DNA from 2 places in the Paraburkholderia atlantica genome. Region 2 is predicted to be linked to the other one. Evidence: riboswitches for the same ligand, from Rfam matches in the RefSeq annotation. Region 2 holds a riboswitch; the other holds the start of a gene.
The links. Region 2 has a riboswitch for cobalamin ahead of cobW (cobalamin biosynthesis protein CobW). Riboswitches for the same ligand answer to the same signal wherever they lie in the genome.
Positions count from the first base shown of each region.

Region 1: it holds a riboswitch for cobalamin, as region 2 does, so the genes downstream of both, BC1002_RS03515 (TonB-dependent receptor domain-containing protein) here and cobW (cobalamin biosynthesis protein CobW) in region 2, are expected to answer to the same signal.

Region 1 is NC_014117.1:777,836-785,237, reverse strand. Features, by position in the region: gene cobT (nicotinate-nucleotide--dimethylbenzimidazole phosphoribosyltransferase) at 1-117, opposite strand, end outside; gene BC1002_RS03525 (ABC transporter ATP-binding protein) at 151-972, opposite strand; gene BC1002_RS03520 (FecCD family ABC transporter permease) at 1,002-2,066, opposite strand; gene BC1002_RS03515 (TonB-dependent receptor domain-containing protein) at 2,106-4,037, opposite strand; cobalamin riboswitch at 4,127-4,391, opposite strand; gene BC1002_RS03510 (ATPase) at 4,612-4,971, shown strand; gene BC1002_RS03505 (cell division protein ZapA) at 4,968-5,282, shown strand; RNA gene ssrS (6S RNA) at 5,361-5,542, shown strand; gene BC1002_RS03500 (EVE domain-containing protein) at 5,684-6,142, shown strand; gene BC1002_RS03495 (SIMPL domain-containing protein) at 6,397-7,122, shown strand; gene lgt (prolipoprotein diacylglyceryl transferase) at 7,226-7,402, opposite strand, start outside.
Region 2 is NC_014118.1:654,005-661,406, forward strand. Features, by position in the region: gene BC1002_RS19005 (DUF4136 domain-containing protein) at 1-425, shown strand, start outside; gene bluB (5,6-dimethylbenzimidazole synthase) at 464-1,123, opposite strand; gene BC1002_RS19015 (cobyrinic acid a,c-diamide synthase CobB) at 1,107-2,432, opposite strand; gene cobO (cob(I)yrinic acid a,c-diamide adenosyltransferase) at 2,436-3,038, opposite strand; gene BC1002_RS39550 (cobalamin biosynthesis protein) at 3,035-3,490, opposite strand; partial or broken gene cobA (uroporphyrinogen-III C-methyltransferase) at 3,533-4,258, opposite strand; cobalamin riboswitch at 4,503-4,763, opposite strand; cobalamin riboswitch at 4,844-5,121, shown strand; gene cobW (cobalamin biosynthesis protein CobW) at 5,325-6,416, shown strand; gene cobN (cobaltochelatase subunit CobN) at 6,430-7,402, shown strand, end outside.

The DNA of each region.
Region 1 (7,402 bases), on a different replicon from region 2:
GCCGAGGCTGCCGGGCGGTTTGGTGCGCGTATCGATGATCCGTTGCAACTCGGCGCGCAGCGTCTGATCGAGCGGCGCGACTTCGGGCAAACCGGCCGGGAGTGGGATGCGAGTCATAGGTGTGATCGAGACAAGGTATGGGGGTAAATATCAGCCTGACTGTGCGTCATGACCGGCAGGCGATTCATGACGCGCGCGCGGCGCGGGAATCAGCGCCTCGTGCTCGCCGTCGCGAATCAGAATCAGCGGATAGCCGAACGCGCGGCTCGTCAACGCGGGCGTCAGCACGTCGCGCACCGGGCCCGCATACGCGCCGCCCGCGCCGTCGAGCAGCAGCGCGTGCGTCGCGAAGCGGCGCGCGAGGTTCAGGTCGTGGCATGAGAACAGCACGCTGCGCGGTAGGTTGCGTCCCGGTTCGCGCGTCCATGCGACGAGCGCTTCGAGGCAGTCGATCTGATGATGCAGGTCGAGATGCGCCAACGGTTCGTCGAGCAGCAACAGCGGCGCGTCCTGGCACAGCACTGCCGCAAGCGCGACGCGCTGACGCTCGCCGCCCGATAGCGACAGCACGTCGCGCGCCGCAAAGTCCGCAAGACCGAGCGATTCGAGCGCCGCCTGCGCGGCCGCGCGATCTTCATCGCGCTCCCAGCCCCAGCCGCCCAGATGCGGGAAGCGGTTCAGCAGCACGATGTCGAGCACACTTGCATTGAACGCATCGGCCGCGCTTTGCGGCATCAGCGCGCGGCGCCGGGCAAGCGGCAGCGGCTGCCAGTCGGCCACGCGCACGCCATCGAGTTCGACATCGCCCGCCGCCGGATGCAACAGGCCTGCCAGCGTCGACAGCAAGGTGGTCTTGCCCGCGCCGTTCGGCCCGGCGATACACCAGACTTCGCCCGCATTGAAGGTGTGCGTGAACGCGTCGAGCAAGGTGCGCGCGCCGGCGCGCAACGTCAGGCGCTGCGTGCTCAGCATGGTAGAGGTCGGGTTGGGTTCGGCTTGCATCATCGGCGGCGTTTGAGCAGCATCCACAGGAACACCGGCACGCCGACCAGCGAAGTAATCACGCCGACCGGCAATTGCGCGGGCGCAATCACGGTACGCGCGATCAGATCCGCGCCCATCACCGCGACACCGCCGCCGAGTGCCGCCGCCGGCAGCAGCATGCGCTGGTCGTTGCCGAACGCGAGCCGCAGTATGTGCGGCACGACGAGACCGACGAAGCCGATCGTGCCCGCGGTCGTCACCGCCGCGGCCGCCGCCAGCGACGCGACCAGGTACACGCGCAAACGCAGCGGCATCACCGCGACGCCCAACGCTTGCGCGGCCGCGTCGCCGCGCAGCAGCACGTTCAGACGCGGCGCGGCCGGCACGATCGCGAGCAACACGAGCGCGAGCGCGATCAGCGCGGTCCACGGCAGAGCGCCGCCGTTGAGGTCGCCGGTCAGCCAGAACAGCATGCCGCGCAGACGGCTATCGGGCGCGAGATTCAGCAGCAGCGTGATCATCGCGCCCCACCCGGCCGCGATCACCGCGCCCGTCAACAGCAAACGCGGCGACGTGTCCTGCGGCTCGCCGCGCCACAGTTCGCGACGCGCGAGGCCGAGCACCAGCAGGATCGACACGAACGCACCCGCGAACGCGCTCGCATCGACGATCCACCATGCGCCGCCCGCGATCATCGCGACCAGCGCGAAGGTGGCCGCGCCGCCCGACACGCCGAGCACGTACGGCTCGGCCAGCGGATTGCGCAGCAGCACCTGCAGCAGCGCGCCGGCGAGCGCGAGCAATGCGCCGCACGCGAAGCCCGCGAGCGCGCGCGGCAAACGCAACGTGCGCACGATTTCGCCGGCGAGATCGTCGGTGCCCGTGGCGCCGAACGTGTGCGTTGGCACGAGCGCCGCAAGCACACGCGACGGCGGGAGCGGCACGCTGCCGAGCACCAGCGACGCGCCGAGCAGCGCGACGGCCGCGAGCGTGAGCCCGAGCCAGATCGCGGCCGCGCGTTTCGCGTTCATCGGGCGCGGCGTTGCCAGCGCGGCGGATAGAGAACCGGACGCGCGACTCATCCGCGTGCGCTCACGCATGCGGCCAACCCGGCGCGCGCGTCACTGCTGCTGCCAGCCGAGCGTGACATAGGCACCGCGTCGCGGCGAGTTATACGAGTAGGCCGTTTCATAGTCCTTGTTCAACAGATTGTCGATTTGCGCGCTGACGTACCACGCCTTCGTGATGTTGTAGCGCGCGGACAGATTCACGATGCCATAGCCGCCGAGGTTGCCGGTGCTGTCGGTACGCGGACCGCTGACGATCCACTCGCCGCCAACCCGCCATCCACCGATGCTGCGGTTCACCGCGAACGACCCGAAGCGTCGGGCGCGCCGTACGAGGTCGGTACCGCTGTCGAGATCGACCGGGTTCTGCACCGTGAACGTCGCGCGTACGTCGGTCTTGCCGACATGACCGCTCCACGATCCTTCGAGTCCCTGCACCTTCGCATGGCCGACGTTCTCCGCGAGATAGATGCCGGGGATCGTCTGCACGTAGTTGATCAGATTCGTATAGCGCGTCTGGAATGCGTTCAGACGCATCACGCCGAGCGCATCGGTCGCGTACTGCAAAGCGGCTTCGACCGAGTGACTGCGCTCGGGCTGGATCGACGGGTTGCCGCTGATCGGATAGTACAGATCGTCGAAGCTCGGCGCGCGGAACGCATCCGAATAGCTTGCGGTTACCTTCCAGTGCGACGTGATGTCGAAACCGTAGCCGAGATAGTAACTGTTCGCTCCGCCGAAATCGGAGTACTGGTCGCGGCGTACGTTGGCCTGAATCTGATTGCGCCCGAAGCGCGCGCTGTAACCCCCGAAGACCGAATCGACATGACGGTCGGGCGCGGCGAAGGTGTCGGAGTCGAGAGTCTGGTCGAGATGCTCGTAGCCGAATTGCAGCTTCTGGTTCGCGGCGAGCGCGAAATCGTTCTGCCACGTGTACTGGCGATTGTCGGTATCGAAGCGGTCGTCGTAGATGCCATTGGTGTTCGATACGCTGCGGTCGTCGCCCTCGGCGAGCGTGAAGTGGGTGGTCCACCAGTCGGTCAGCTTGCCGTTCGCGAACACCGACATCTGACGCACCTTGCTATAGAGGTTGTTCAGATCGGTCGGCACGCCGTACGCATTGTCGTAGCTGTTGTTGTTGTTCGACTGGAAGTAGCTGACGCCCGCATCCCACTTGTCGGTGAACTTGTGGCGCAGCGACGCGCTGATGCTCTCGTTCAGATTGCCGTTCGCGTTCGGATTCGCGGCCGGCGCCTCGAGCGGATTGAGCGACGAAAAGCCGTCGTCCTTCGTGCGCGCGAGCGAGATGTTGAAGGTCGTGCGGCCCTCCTGATCGAGCGCGCCGTTCACGCCGGCCGTTTGCGTCTGCGTGTGATAGCTGCCGTAACCGACCGAGAAATTGAAACGCGGCGGATGAGCGCCGCCGTCTTTCGTGAACACCTGCACGACGCCGCCGATCGCACCCGAGCCGTACAACGCCGAAACGTTGCCGTTCACTACTTCGACGTGATCGACCTGGTCGAGCGGAATCTGTGCGAGCTGAGCGGAGCCGAGACTGACCGAATCGACGCGCACGCCGTCGATCAGCAGCAGCGATTGCGTCGACGAAGCACCGCGCAGAAAGAGGCTCGTAGTCGAACCGGGGCCACCCGTGCGCGAGATCTGCGCGCCCGGCGCGAGTCGCAACAGGCCGGGCAGATCGGTCGCGGTCGTGTCGGCGATGTCCTGCTGATCGAACTGCGTGGTCTGCGGGATCGCGTCGCGCAACGCTTGCGCTCCGCGTTGTGCGGTCACGACGATCGGCGACAGCACGTTGCCCGACGCATCGGCGGAAGGGGGATTGGCCGCATCGGCAACGTTTGCGGCGTTCGCGCTGCTGGCATCCGTAGCGGACGATGAAGACACAGACTCGGCGCTTTGCGCATGCACGACGAGCGGCAGACTCGCGAACGCGAGCAGCGTCGCGCGGGCGATGGGGGACAGCATGGGATGACATTCCTGTGGATAGCGTGCGCGGCCTGCTTCCCCGCGGGCCGACGCGTCACGAGGCGTCCCCTTGTTTAACGTTTTCGCGGGGACGTCCCTCTTTTCTGGCCGGTATCCGGGCTACGACACATCGATCCCGCCTTCCCACGCGTGACGCGCAGTGGCACACTCGCAGGTTGAACTTCCAACCTTGCAATTAGGACCGACCTGCATGAGCACATCACATGCGGTCGTTTACCGTTGCGGGGGCAGCGCAGGTTCGCGCATCCGGTTTTGGCACCGCGCGCGCCCTGCTTCCCGTTTAACTGCGCGCGCCGAAAAGCGCGCGCGGGCACCAGAGTGCGGGAAGTGTAGGAGCGACCTCGCGGGGCGTCAAGAAAGGTCCCCCGGAGCGCAAGCCGTTCTGTTGAATGCAGGTTATTGTCCGACGGATTGCCGGCCTCTTATCTTATGGTCGACGACACGACTCGCAACGAACCTGCACGAAGCGATGCTGTTACGTCTCGAAACGAGACAATTGTCGGAACCTGTAATATTCCGCGCTAAAATGCGATGTCTTTAGAGGACGCAGCACATGCTCACCGAACTCGAATCACTCTCCCAGAACATCGGCAAGCTGATTGCGATCAGCCAGCGCCACAACGAAGCGCGGATCGCGCTCGAAGAGCAGCTCGCGCAAACGCGTGCCGAAGTACAAGCCACGCACACCGAACTCGCACAATTGCGTGCCGAGCGCGACGCACTGCAAGCTGAACGCGACGCGCTGTCCGCCAAGATCGACGACGCTCAGGTGCGCCTGAATGCGATTCTCGAAAAATTGCCGCGCGCACGCGCGAGCAGCGAACCGGATAACCAGCTCGATCTGCTCGAGTCCGCCCAGCCCGAACACGAGGAAGCGGAAAGCGACGTGAGCCGACACGGAGAAAGCGCATGACCACCAAGCAGATCGAAGTATCGATTCTCGAAGTACCCTACCGTCTCGCCTGTTCGCCGGAAACGGAAGGCGCGCTGCTCGAGGCGGTCGCGCGCGTCGACGCCGAGATGAAGAAAATTCGCAGCGGCAGCAACGTGCGCGGCACCGATCGCATCGCGGTGATGGCCGCGCTGTCGCTGGCATCGGAACTGCTTAAGCTGCAAAGCAGTGTGCGACACGGAGAAGCATTTCCTGCTGAAGAAATCCGGCGTACAATGCAGCAAATGAACGAACAACTAGGTACTGTGATTGAGCAGTACAGCATGCAGTAAGCAGTAGTTGACTCAATAGCGGGCCGGTTTTGAACCGGTCAGTTGTTCAACGGTTTGTGTTGTAGCTTCATCGGTTTAGCTTCCCTGCCTGGTTCGCCAAGGTCATATATTCCTTGAACCAATGCCATGTGCACGGTTGCGGAAATTTGTAGCACGGGTGTGCGCGTCACTCTGTCTGATGTACCCGAAGTGTTGCTAACTGCGACCAATTCTGAACCCTCGGTTCAGGATGCCGGCCTAGCGGCTAAGGCGGGGACCTTATCTGGAACGGCATCGGACTTCGGTTCGATGCCGTTTTTCTTTGGTCGTCGTTTTTTCGTTTGAGTGCCTGTTTCAGGGGCTTTTCCGCACGCGCCCGCTATTGTCGCGCCTCGTTCAATCTCATACGCTCACTCCGATTCATGCGCTACTGGCTGATGAAGTCCGAACCGGACGAAGCAAGCATCGACGACCTCGCCAACGCACCGCATCGCACGTTGCCGTGGACCGGCGTGCGCAACTATCAGGCGCGCAACTTCATGCGCGACGTGATGCAGGTCGGCGACGGCGTGCTCTTCTACCATTCGAGCTGTCCGGAGCCTGGCATCGCGGGTATCGCGGAAGTCTCGTCGACCGCGTATCCGGACCCGACGCAGTTCGATAAAAAGAGTCCGTACTACGACGCGAAATCGTCGCCGGAAACGCCGCGCTGGATGCTCGTCGACGTCGTGTTCAAGAAGAAAATCCCGCTGATTTCGCTTGCCGCACTACGCGAGCATGCCGAATTGCAGAACATGCGCGTGCTCGCCAAAGGCAACCGTCTATCGATCACGCCGGTGACCGACGCCGAATGGCGCTTCATCACTAAACAGCTGGTTTAACGGCAAATGCGCGACGCGGGCACTGTCGTGATCGCGTCCAGGTCGTCGTTTCCGATGCGGCGGCGAAGCGCTAATTGGGGAACCAAGCGTCGGTAAAACCCGCCTAATCGGACGACGAAAGCGCGAGCTCGGACCAACCGCTAGACGGCACCCGATCCATTCGCCCGCGCAACCGTCAAACCGCGCGCCACATTGCGTCATCACGCGGCGCTCGCGTCGAACGTGCACAACCTGCTCAAACAAGGATTCCAGCCATGACGACAAAACCCGCACGGGCCCTTGCACTCGCGCTCGCCTTTGGCGCGCCTGTGGCGCTCGCGCTGAACTCGGCGCCCACTCGCGCGCAGACCATGATGCCGCAGCCTTCGGGAGTGCTGTCTCTGAATGCGCAGGCGAGCGCCGAAGTCCCGCAGGACGAAGTCGAAATCACGCTGTTTTACGAGCAGGAAGCGAGCGAGCCGTCGGCCTTGACATCGACGCTGAACCAACGCGCCGACGCGGCATTGCAGAAAGCGCGCGGCGTCGCCGGCGTGACCGCGCGCTCGGGCGCGTTCTCGATCTTCCCGTCGACGGACCGCGACGGACGCATCTCGGCGTGGCGCGGCCGCACGGAAGTCGTGCTCGAATCGCGCGACTTCGCCGCGGCCTCGAAGCTCGCCGGACAGATGGCATCGATCATGCAGGTGGGCAACGTGCGTTTCTCGCTGTCGCCGGAAGCGCAGCGCGCCGCCGAACAGCGGCTCAGCGGCGAGGCGATCAAATCGTTTCGCGAGCAGGCCGCGGCTTCTTCGCAGGCGTTCGGCTTTAGCGGCTATTCGATCCGCGAGGTCAACGTGAATCACAGTGGCGTGATGCCGCGTCCGATGATGATGATGAGCGCACGCGCGATGGGCGCCGACGCGAAGAACGCGCCGATGCCGCTCGAAGGCGGTACGTCGACGGTGACGGTCAACGTGTCGGGGTCGGTGCAGATGAAGTGACGCGCACGCGCGTACGCCAGCGCATCAAAGAGAAACGCCACGGCATCCATCGATGCCGTGGCGTTTTTTCATGCAGCGTTCGCTACGCCAGCCGGGGCACAGGTCAGTTCGCGCCGACCGCCTGCGCCGGCTCGCGACGCCCACGGCGATACGCCCACACCATCAGGCCGATGCCCGCGAGAATCATCGGCAGCGACAGCCATTGACCCATCGACAGCCCCATCGCGAGCAGGCCGAGGAAATCGTCCGGCTCGCGCGCGAATTCGACTGTGAAGCGCGC
Region 2 (7,402 bases):
AAAAGCTGCTGCGCGACGAGTTGGCGAAACACGGCTTGGTCGATACGGCGGGCAAGCCCGCGCATTATTTGCTGTCGATCGCGTATAGCACGCGGCCGGCGTCGGTCGGCATCGGCGCTGAGAATTGCGCGCCCGCCGATTGCGGCGCGGGCAGCGACGGTCCAACCGCGCTGCTGTTCGGGCGCAAGTATCAGCATGCGCTGACGCTGCGCTTTTTCGACTACGCGAGTGGCACCGAGCGCTACAAGGTCAGCGCGATGTTCATGGATCGCGATGCGGACCCGTTGCATGCGTTGCCGCTGCTCGTGAAAACCGCGCTTGCGAAGCTGCCGTACGACGCGCCGGCTGACTGGCGCGTGAAGCTCAGTATCGACAAGGCGAGCGGTGCGCCGAACGTCGAGTCGATGAAGCCGCTGCAGCGCTAAACAACGCAGCTTCGAGTCGCTGGGGCCGTGCCTATCAGTTATTCCTGCGCTGGCTCACCGCGTGGCCAGCGGTTTTCGAACACGCAATCGGCCAGCGGCAGACGGCTCGCCCAGCGCTCCGTTTCGAGCATCGGCTCGCTGTAGAACGTATCGACGTGGCCGAGGCACAGAATCGCGACCGGTCGCGCGCCTTCCGGCATCGCCAGTAGTTGATGCACCGCGCCGACATCGAACAGCGACACCCAACCAAGCCCAAGTCCTTCCGCGCGTGCGGCGAGCCACATGTTCTGGATCGCGCACGCGACCGACGCGAGGTCCATCTCCGGCAGCGTGCGACGGCCGAACACGTGTCGCTCGCGCCCGTCCATCAACGCGATCACCAGTAGCTCCGCGCAGTCGCGCATGCCTTCGACCTTCAGCTTCATGAACTCGTCGCGGCGCTTGCCGAGCGCGTCGGCGGTGGCGAGCCGTTCGCGCTCGACGATGTCGCGCAAGCCCGTGCGCAGCGCCGCATCGGTAATGCGCACGATGCGCCACGGCTGCATGTAGCCGACGCTCGGCGCGTGATGCGCCGCGTCGAGCAGACGCCGCAGCACTGCCGGATCGACCGGATCGGGCACGAAGTGGCGCATGTCGCGGCGTTCGTAAATCGCGCGATAGACAGCGTCGCGCTCGGAGTCGTCAAAAGGCTTCGCCATGAAAGAGGGCGGCCGTGAAAGCCGGGTTGGAGGGCCAGTAAGTGTGCATATAGGTTGCCACAATCGGGCCTACGCGGAACACCGCTTCGCCGGGCGCGTCGCTGTGCGCGCGCGTGGCGAAGCGCTGCGGCGCGAGCGGTGTCGCGAGCTTCGAGTAATGGAACGTGTGGCCGGTCAGCGTGCCGTGGATGCCGTCGATCTGCTGCATGCCGAGCGACGTGAAGCGCGTTTGCATCGTCGCGTGACCGGGCAACAGGCCGAGCATCGGCGTGCTCGTGCCTTGCGTGTCGGTCAGGGTGTCGAACAGGTAGAGCATGCCGCCGCATTCGGCGACCACCGGTTTGTCCGCCTCGACGTGCGCGCGAATCGATGCGGCGCTGTTCACGTTGCTCGCGAGCACCGCCATATGCAGCTCGGGATAGCCGCCGGGCAGATAGAGCGCATGCGTGTCGGCGGGCAACGCTTCGTCGGCGAGCGGCGAGAAATAGCTGAGCCGCGCGCCGAGCGCTTCGAGCAGCGCGAGGTTGGCCGGATAGATGAACGAGAACGCGGCGTCGCGCGCGATCGCGATGTGCTTGCCTTCGAGCAGACGCGGCAGCACCTCGGGCGACGGTGCGCCGAAATCGACCGGCGGCGGCAGTTCGACGAGCGCAGTCGACGCCAGCGTATCGGCCGCGCGTTCGAGGCGCGCTTCGAGATCGTCGATTTCATCGGCCTGATGCAGGCCGAGGTGGCGGTCGGGGAGCGTGATCTCGTCGCTCGCGGCGATGTGGCCGCACCAGCGCAACTCGGCCGGTAGCGCTTCCTGCAGCATCTGCGCGTGCCGAGCCGAGCCGACACGATTCGCGAGCACGCCATGAAACGGCAGTTGCGATCTGAAGCGCGCCAGGCCGAACGCGAGCGCGCCGAAGGTCTGCGCCATCGCCTGCGCGGAAATCACCGCGAGCACCGGCACGCCGAACGTGGTCGCCAGGTCGGCGCTGCTCGGCGTGCCGTCGAACAGGCCCATCACGCCTTCGATCAGGATCAGGTCGGCTTCTTGCGCCGCCCGCGCGAGCAGGTTGCGGCACGCGTTTTCACCGACCATCCATAGATCGAGCGACAGCACCGGCGCGCCGCTCGCGCGCGCGAGGATCATCGGGTCGAGAAAATCCGGTCCGGTCTTGAACACGCGCACGCGACGTCCGAGCCGCCGGTGATACCGCGCGAGAGCGGCAGTGATCGTGGTCTTGCCTTGTCCCGAAGCGGGCGCGCTGATGAACAGCGCGGGGCACGCTGCGGGGCGAGTCCGCCTGGGGGACGCGGACATCGCTCAGAACTCCACGCCGCGCTGCGCCTTCACACCTTGTTCGCGATACGGATGCTTGATCGCGCGCATTTCGGTGACGAGGTCGGCGGCTTCGATCAGCGCGTCGGGCGCATGGCGTCCGGTCACGACGACATGCAGCATCGGCGCACGCGCTTTGATCACGGCGAGCACTTCGTCGAGCGGCAGGTACTCGTACTTCAGCACGGTGTTCAGCTCGTCGAGGATCACCATCTGGTAGTCGCCGCTTTCGATCATCCGCCGCGCTTCGTTCCAGCCCTTGCGCGCGGTCGCCATGTCGGCCTCGCGATTCTGCGTGTTCCACGTATAGCCGTCGCCCATCGTGACGAAATCGCATTGCGCGATCGCGCCGAGGAAATCGCGCTCCGACGTATGCAGCGCGCCCTTGATGAACTGCACGACGCCGAGCCGCATGCCGTGGCCGAGCACCCGCACGGCCATGCCGAATGCGGCCGTGCTCTTGCCCTTGCCGGTGCCGGTGTTGACGATCAGCAGCCCTTTTTCGACGGTCGCGCTGGCCTGCTTCTTTTCGTGGCCTTCGCGGCGGCGTTCGGTCATGCGTTGATGCGATTCGGGATCGGTTTTCATCGTGGGTCCTGGTCTTGAGGGGCGTGATGGACGGGCGGTACGTCGCCGGGTGCGGTGTCGTTCGCCACCGCGATCGCGACTGTGATGCCGGCGAGCACCGTCTTGCGTATGATCAGACGCGCGTTTTGCGCGATAGTCGCGGAGTTCGCTGCCGCTGCCGCCAGCAACGCGCACGGCTCGCACACACCGTCGATACCGAGATGCGCGCGCGCGGCCGCCGACGGCGACGCGACCGGTGCGGCGGCGATCTGCTCGCGGCTGAACAATTGCAGCGGCAGTTGATGGCGCGAACAGAATTCGAGCAGACCTGCTTCGTTGGCTTTGGTGTCGATCGTCGCGATGGTGCCGATCTGCTCGAAGGCATTCGAGCCGAGTGCTGCGCGCACGGCGGCTTCGATGTCAGCGGCATTGCTGTGCAAGCGGCAACCAATGCCGACGCTCAGCGTTTTGATCGCGCTCGCGGCTTGTTCGTGATCAACCCGGCCGTCGCGCGTGGCCGCTTCACGCGCAAGCGCGAGCGAAGCCACGCCGCCGATCACGACGATCGCCGGCGAGCCGAGCCCCGCGCGCACGACCGCCTCGGCAAACTCGCGAAGCGGCGCGAGCACGTGACGCTGGTCGTGTCGCGTCGCCGATTCGATCGCCGCGCAGGGCGTATCGGCGGACATCCCAGCCGCGAGCAACGCGCCGACGATTTCGCCGAGCCGCCGCATGCCCATATAGATCACGAGCGTCATGCGCGTCGCGGCGAGCGCGGCCCAGTCCGGCTCGCCGCTGCCGGCGCCGTGGCCGGTGACGAACACGACACCCTGTGCGTAATCGCGATGCGTGACCGCGATGCCGAGCGTCGCGGGTGCAGCGATGCCGGCCGTGATGCCGTTGATCACGTCGACGTCGATGCCCGCCGCCTGCAGCGCCTGCAACTCTTCGCCGCCGCGGCCGAACACGAACGGATCGCCGCCCTTGAGCCGCGCCACGCTGCGCCCCGCGTGCAGATGCCCGAGCATTTGCGCGACGATATCGGCTTGCGGCGTCGACGGATGGCCGCCGCGCTTGCCCACGTACACGACTTGCGCGTTGGCGCGTGCGAACTGCAGTACGTCGGGATTGACCAGATCGTCGACCAGCACGACATCGGCCTGCGCGAGCGCACGGGTGGCCTTCAGCGTCATCAGTTCGACGTCGCCGGGACCGGCGCCGATCAGCCAGGCGCGCGTCATCGCGGCGTGCATGGCGCATGCCATGCGGAGATGGGAGGAGAGAAGCGGCGCGCGACGGTGCACGCGGCAGTGAATATAGAGGTCATGCGGTACAGCGAATCCGGGCGCGGCCACTCGTGCGGTTCGCGGCGGATTCTTCAGAGAGAACGCCACGACACGCGCGATGCCGCGCTGCTACGCCTTCACATCCGTTCCCCGCGGATTCCGGCGGCCGGCGGCGCAACCTGATGCACGGATGCATGCGGCGCCGCCTCCGCGTCTGGCCGGTATCCGGGCTGGCGGCCTCACGCGCTTCGCCTTCCCGTCCCGGTTTGCAGATTCGCGAGGACAGTGGCATCAAAAAACGCATGCGCGGCACGGCGGAATCGAAGCTGAATCGAATCGCGCGCCGCAGGTCGCTTACCGTTGCGGGGACAGCACAGGTTGAACGCACGAGGCGCTGCCTGTTTCCCGTTTAACTGCACACGCGAGCGCATGTGCGGGCACCAAACGCGCGCATACGATAGCACATGGCGCCTTGCCGGATAAGCGTCGGCGGCGCTTTCCGGCACCGTGCGTTCCTTGACTGCGCAAGGCCGCGGGCCTACACTCGCACGCACTTTGGGTGCTCGCGTGCGCGTTCCTGCGCATGCAGTTAAACGGGAAACAGGGAGCCATCTGCGCTAGAGCGGCTAACCTGTGCTGTCCCCGCAACGGTAAGCGAAAAGCGGTTCCGGCTTGATAGCCGGGCGCCGCGGTGCCGGCTTCGATGTCCTCGCGCAAGGTCGCGTCGACATATCACCACTGGACGAGAAACCACTCGTCCGGGAAGGGGAAGCGGCGCTTTCGCCAGCCCGGATACCGGCCCGAAGAAGCAGAACGACCGCCGCGGGGATGCGGCGGCGCGTTCATGACCTCAGTTCCGCTTTCTGAATTTCCGTTGTCGCGGCAATGCCGTCGTTCGTCCCCGTGTCTGGTGATCGCTGGTACTGTTGCGCGTGCTTCATTCGCTCCATTCGCCAGCCGATGCAGGCCGAAGCGCGGACTTTGCGGCAGACCGATGCAACGCAAAGGGATGGACCTCACGATGCAAACTCAATTGCGCAAGATTCCCGTCACGATCGTCACCGGCTTTCTCGGCAGTGGCAAAACTACGTTGCTGCGGCACATTCTTCAGCATGCGGGCGGCAAGCGCATCGCGGTGATCGTCAACGAGTTCGGCGAACTCGGCATCGACGGCGAAATCCTCAAGGGCTGCGGTATCGGTTGCGATGAAAACGGCGTCGAGACCGAAGGGCAATTGTATGAACTCGCGAACGGTTGCTTGTGCTGCACCGTGCAGGAAGAGTTTTTCCCGGTGATGGAGAAGCTCGCGGAACGGCGCGATGAACTCGATCACGTGCTGATCGAAACGTCGGGGCTCGCATTGCCGAAGCCGCTCGTGCAGGCGTTCAACTGGCCGCAGATCCGCAATGGCTTCACGGTCGACGCGGTGGTGACGGTGGTGGACGGCCCGGCCGCCGCAAGCGGCCAGTTCGCCGATAATCCGGTCGCCGTCGATGCGCAGCGCAAGGCCGATCCGAATCTCGATCACGAGTCACCGCTGCACGAGCTGTTCGAAGACCAGTTGTCGGCCGCCGATCTGGTGATTCTGAACAAAACCGATCTGATCGACGACGCGCGCCAGCACGAAGTGGAAGCCGCGATCCGCGCTGAGATTCCGCCGCAAGTGAAGATCGTGCGCGCGCAGCGGGGACAGCTCGACCTGCATACGCTGCTGGGGCTCGAGGCGGCGTCGGAACAGACGATCCATCTGCGTCACGACCACCACGGTTCCGCCGACGACCCCGATCATCACCACGACGAATTCGATTCGGTCGTCGTGCAGGCATCGGTGCCGTCGCGCGACGCGGCGCTCGCCGCGTTGCAGACGCTGGTCGAAAACCACGCGATTTACCGTGTCAAAGGCTTCGCGGCGCTGCAGGGCGCGGCGATGCGTCTCGTGATCCAGGGCGTGGGCCGGCGCTTCGACAGCTACTTCGACCGGCGCTGGCAGGCGGGCGAAAACGGCGACGGCGCGTTGAGCCGCTTCGTGCTGATCGGCGAAGACCTCGATCAACCCGCGCTGCAACAGGCGTTCGACGCGGCGCTCGGCGCGACGTCGAACGCGACGGCATAACGGACGCACCAGCATGCATCTGCTGCGCACGACGCCGGGCGGCTTCGTCGACGATACGCAGGGCGTGATCCGCATCGATCAGCAGCCCGCCGATATCATCGTGCTCAGTTCCGCCGACACCACGCTGTCGCTGCTCGCGAGCGTGGTGCCGCGTCTCGGCGATGGCTTCCCGAGCCTGCGGCTCGCGAACGTCACGTATCTGCGTCAGCCGGCCTCGGTCGATTTCTATCTCGACGACGTGTTGCAGCATGCGCGCGTGGTCGTCGTCGATCATCTAGGCGGCGAAGCGTATTGGCCGTACGGCATCGAGCAGGTCGTCGCGCTCGCGCAGCGCAAGCAGCAAACGCTGGCGATGTTTTCCGGCGACCTGCAGGAAGATCCGAACCTGCTCGCGCGCAGCACGGCGAGCGCCGAGTTGTGTCAGCAGTTGTGGCGCTATCTGCGCGAGGGCGGTCCGCAGAACGCAGAGGCGTTTTTGCGCTGCATCGCGTATCGCGCATTCGACTGGGGGAGCGAGCCCGAGCCGCCGCGCGCATTGCCGGCCGCGTCGCTGTATCACCCCGAGCGCGATACGCCCACCGTCGCCGATTGGCAGGCGCGTTGGCGCGAGGACGCACCGGTCGTCGCGATTCTGTTTTACAAGGCGCATCTGCAGGCCGCCAATACCGCGGTGTTCGATGCGCTGATCGATGCGCTCGAAGCGCAAGGGCTCAATCCGCTGCCGCTTGCGATCACGTCGTTGAAGGATGCGATGAGCCGCGATGTCGTGCAGTCGCTGTGCGCGCAACATGGCGTCGCGCTGGTGCTGAACACGACCGCGTTCGCCGCGTCCGCGATCGACGACCCCGAGCCGCTAGCGCTCGCCGGCGACGCGCCGGTGTTCCAGGTGATCCTGAGCGGCGGCAATCGCGAAGACTGGCTGAAGGACAACCACGGCCTCAATTCGCGCGACATTGCGATGCACGTCGCGCTGCCTGAAGTGGACG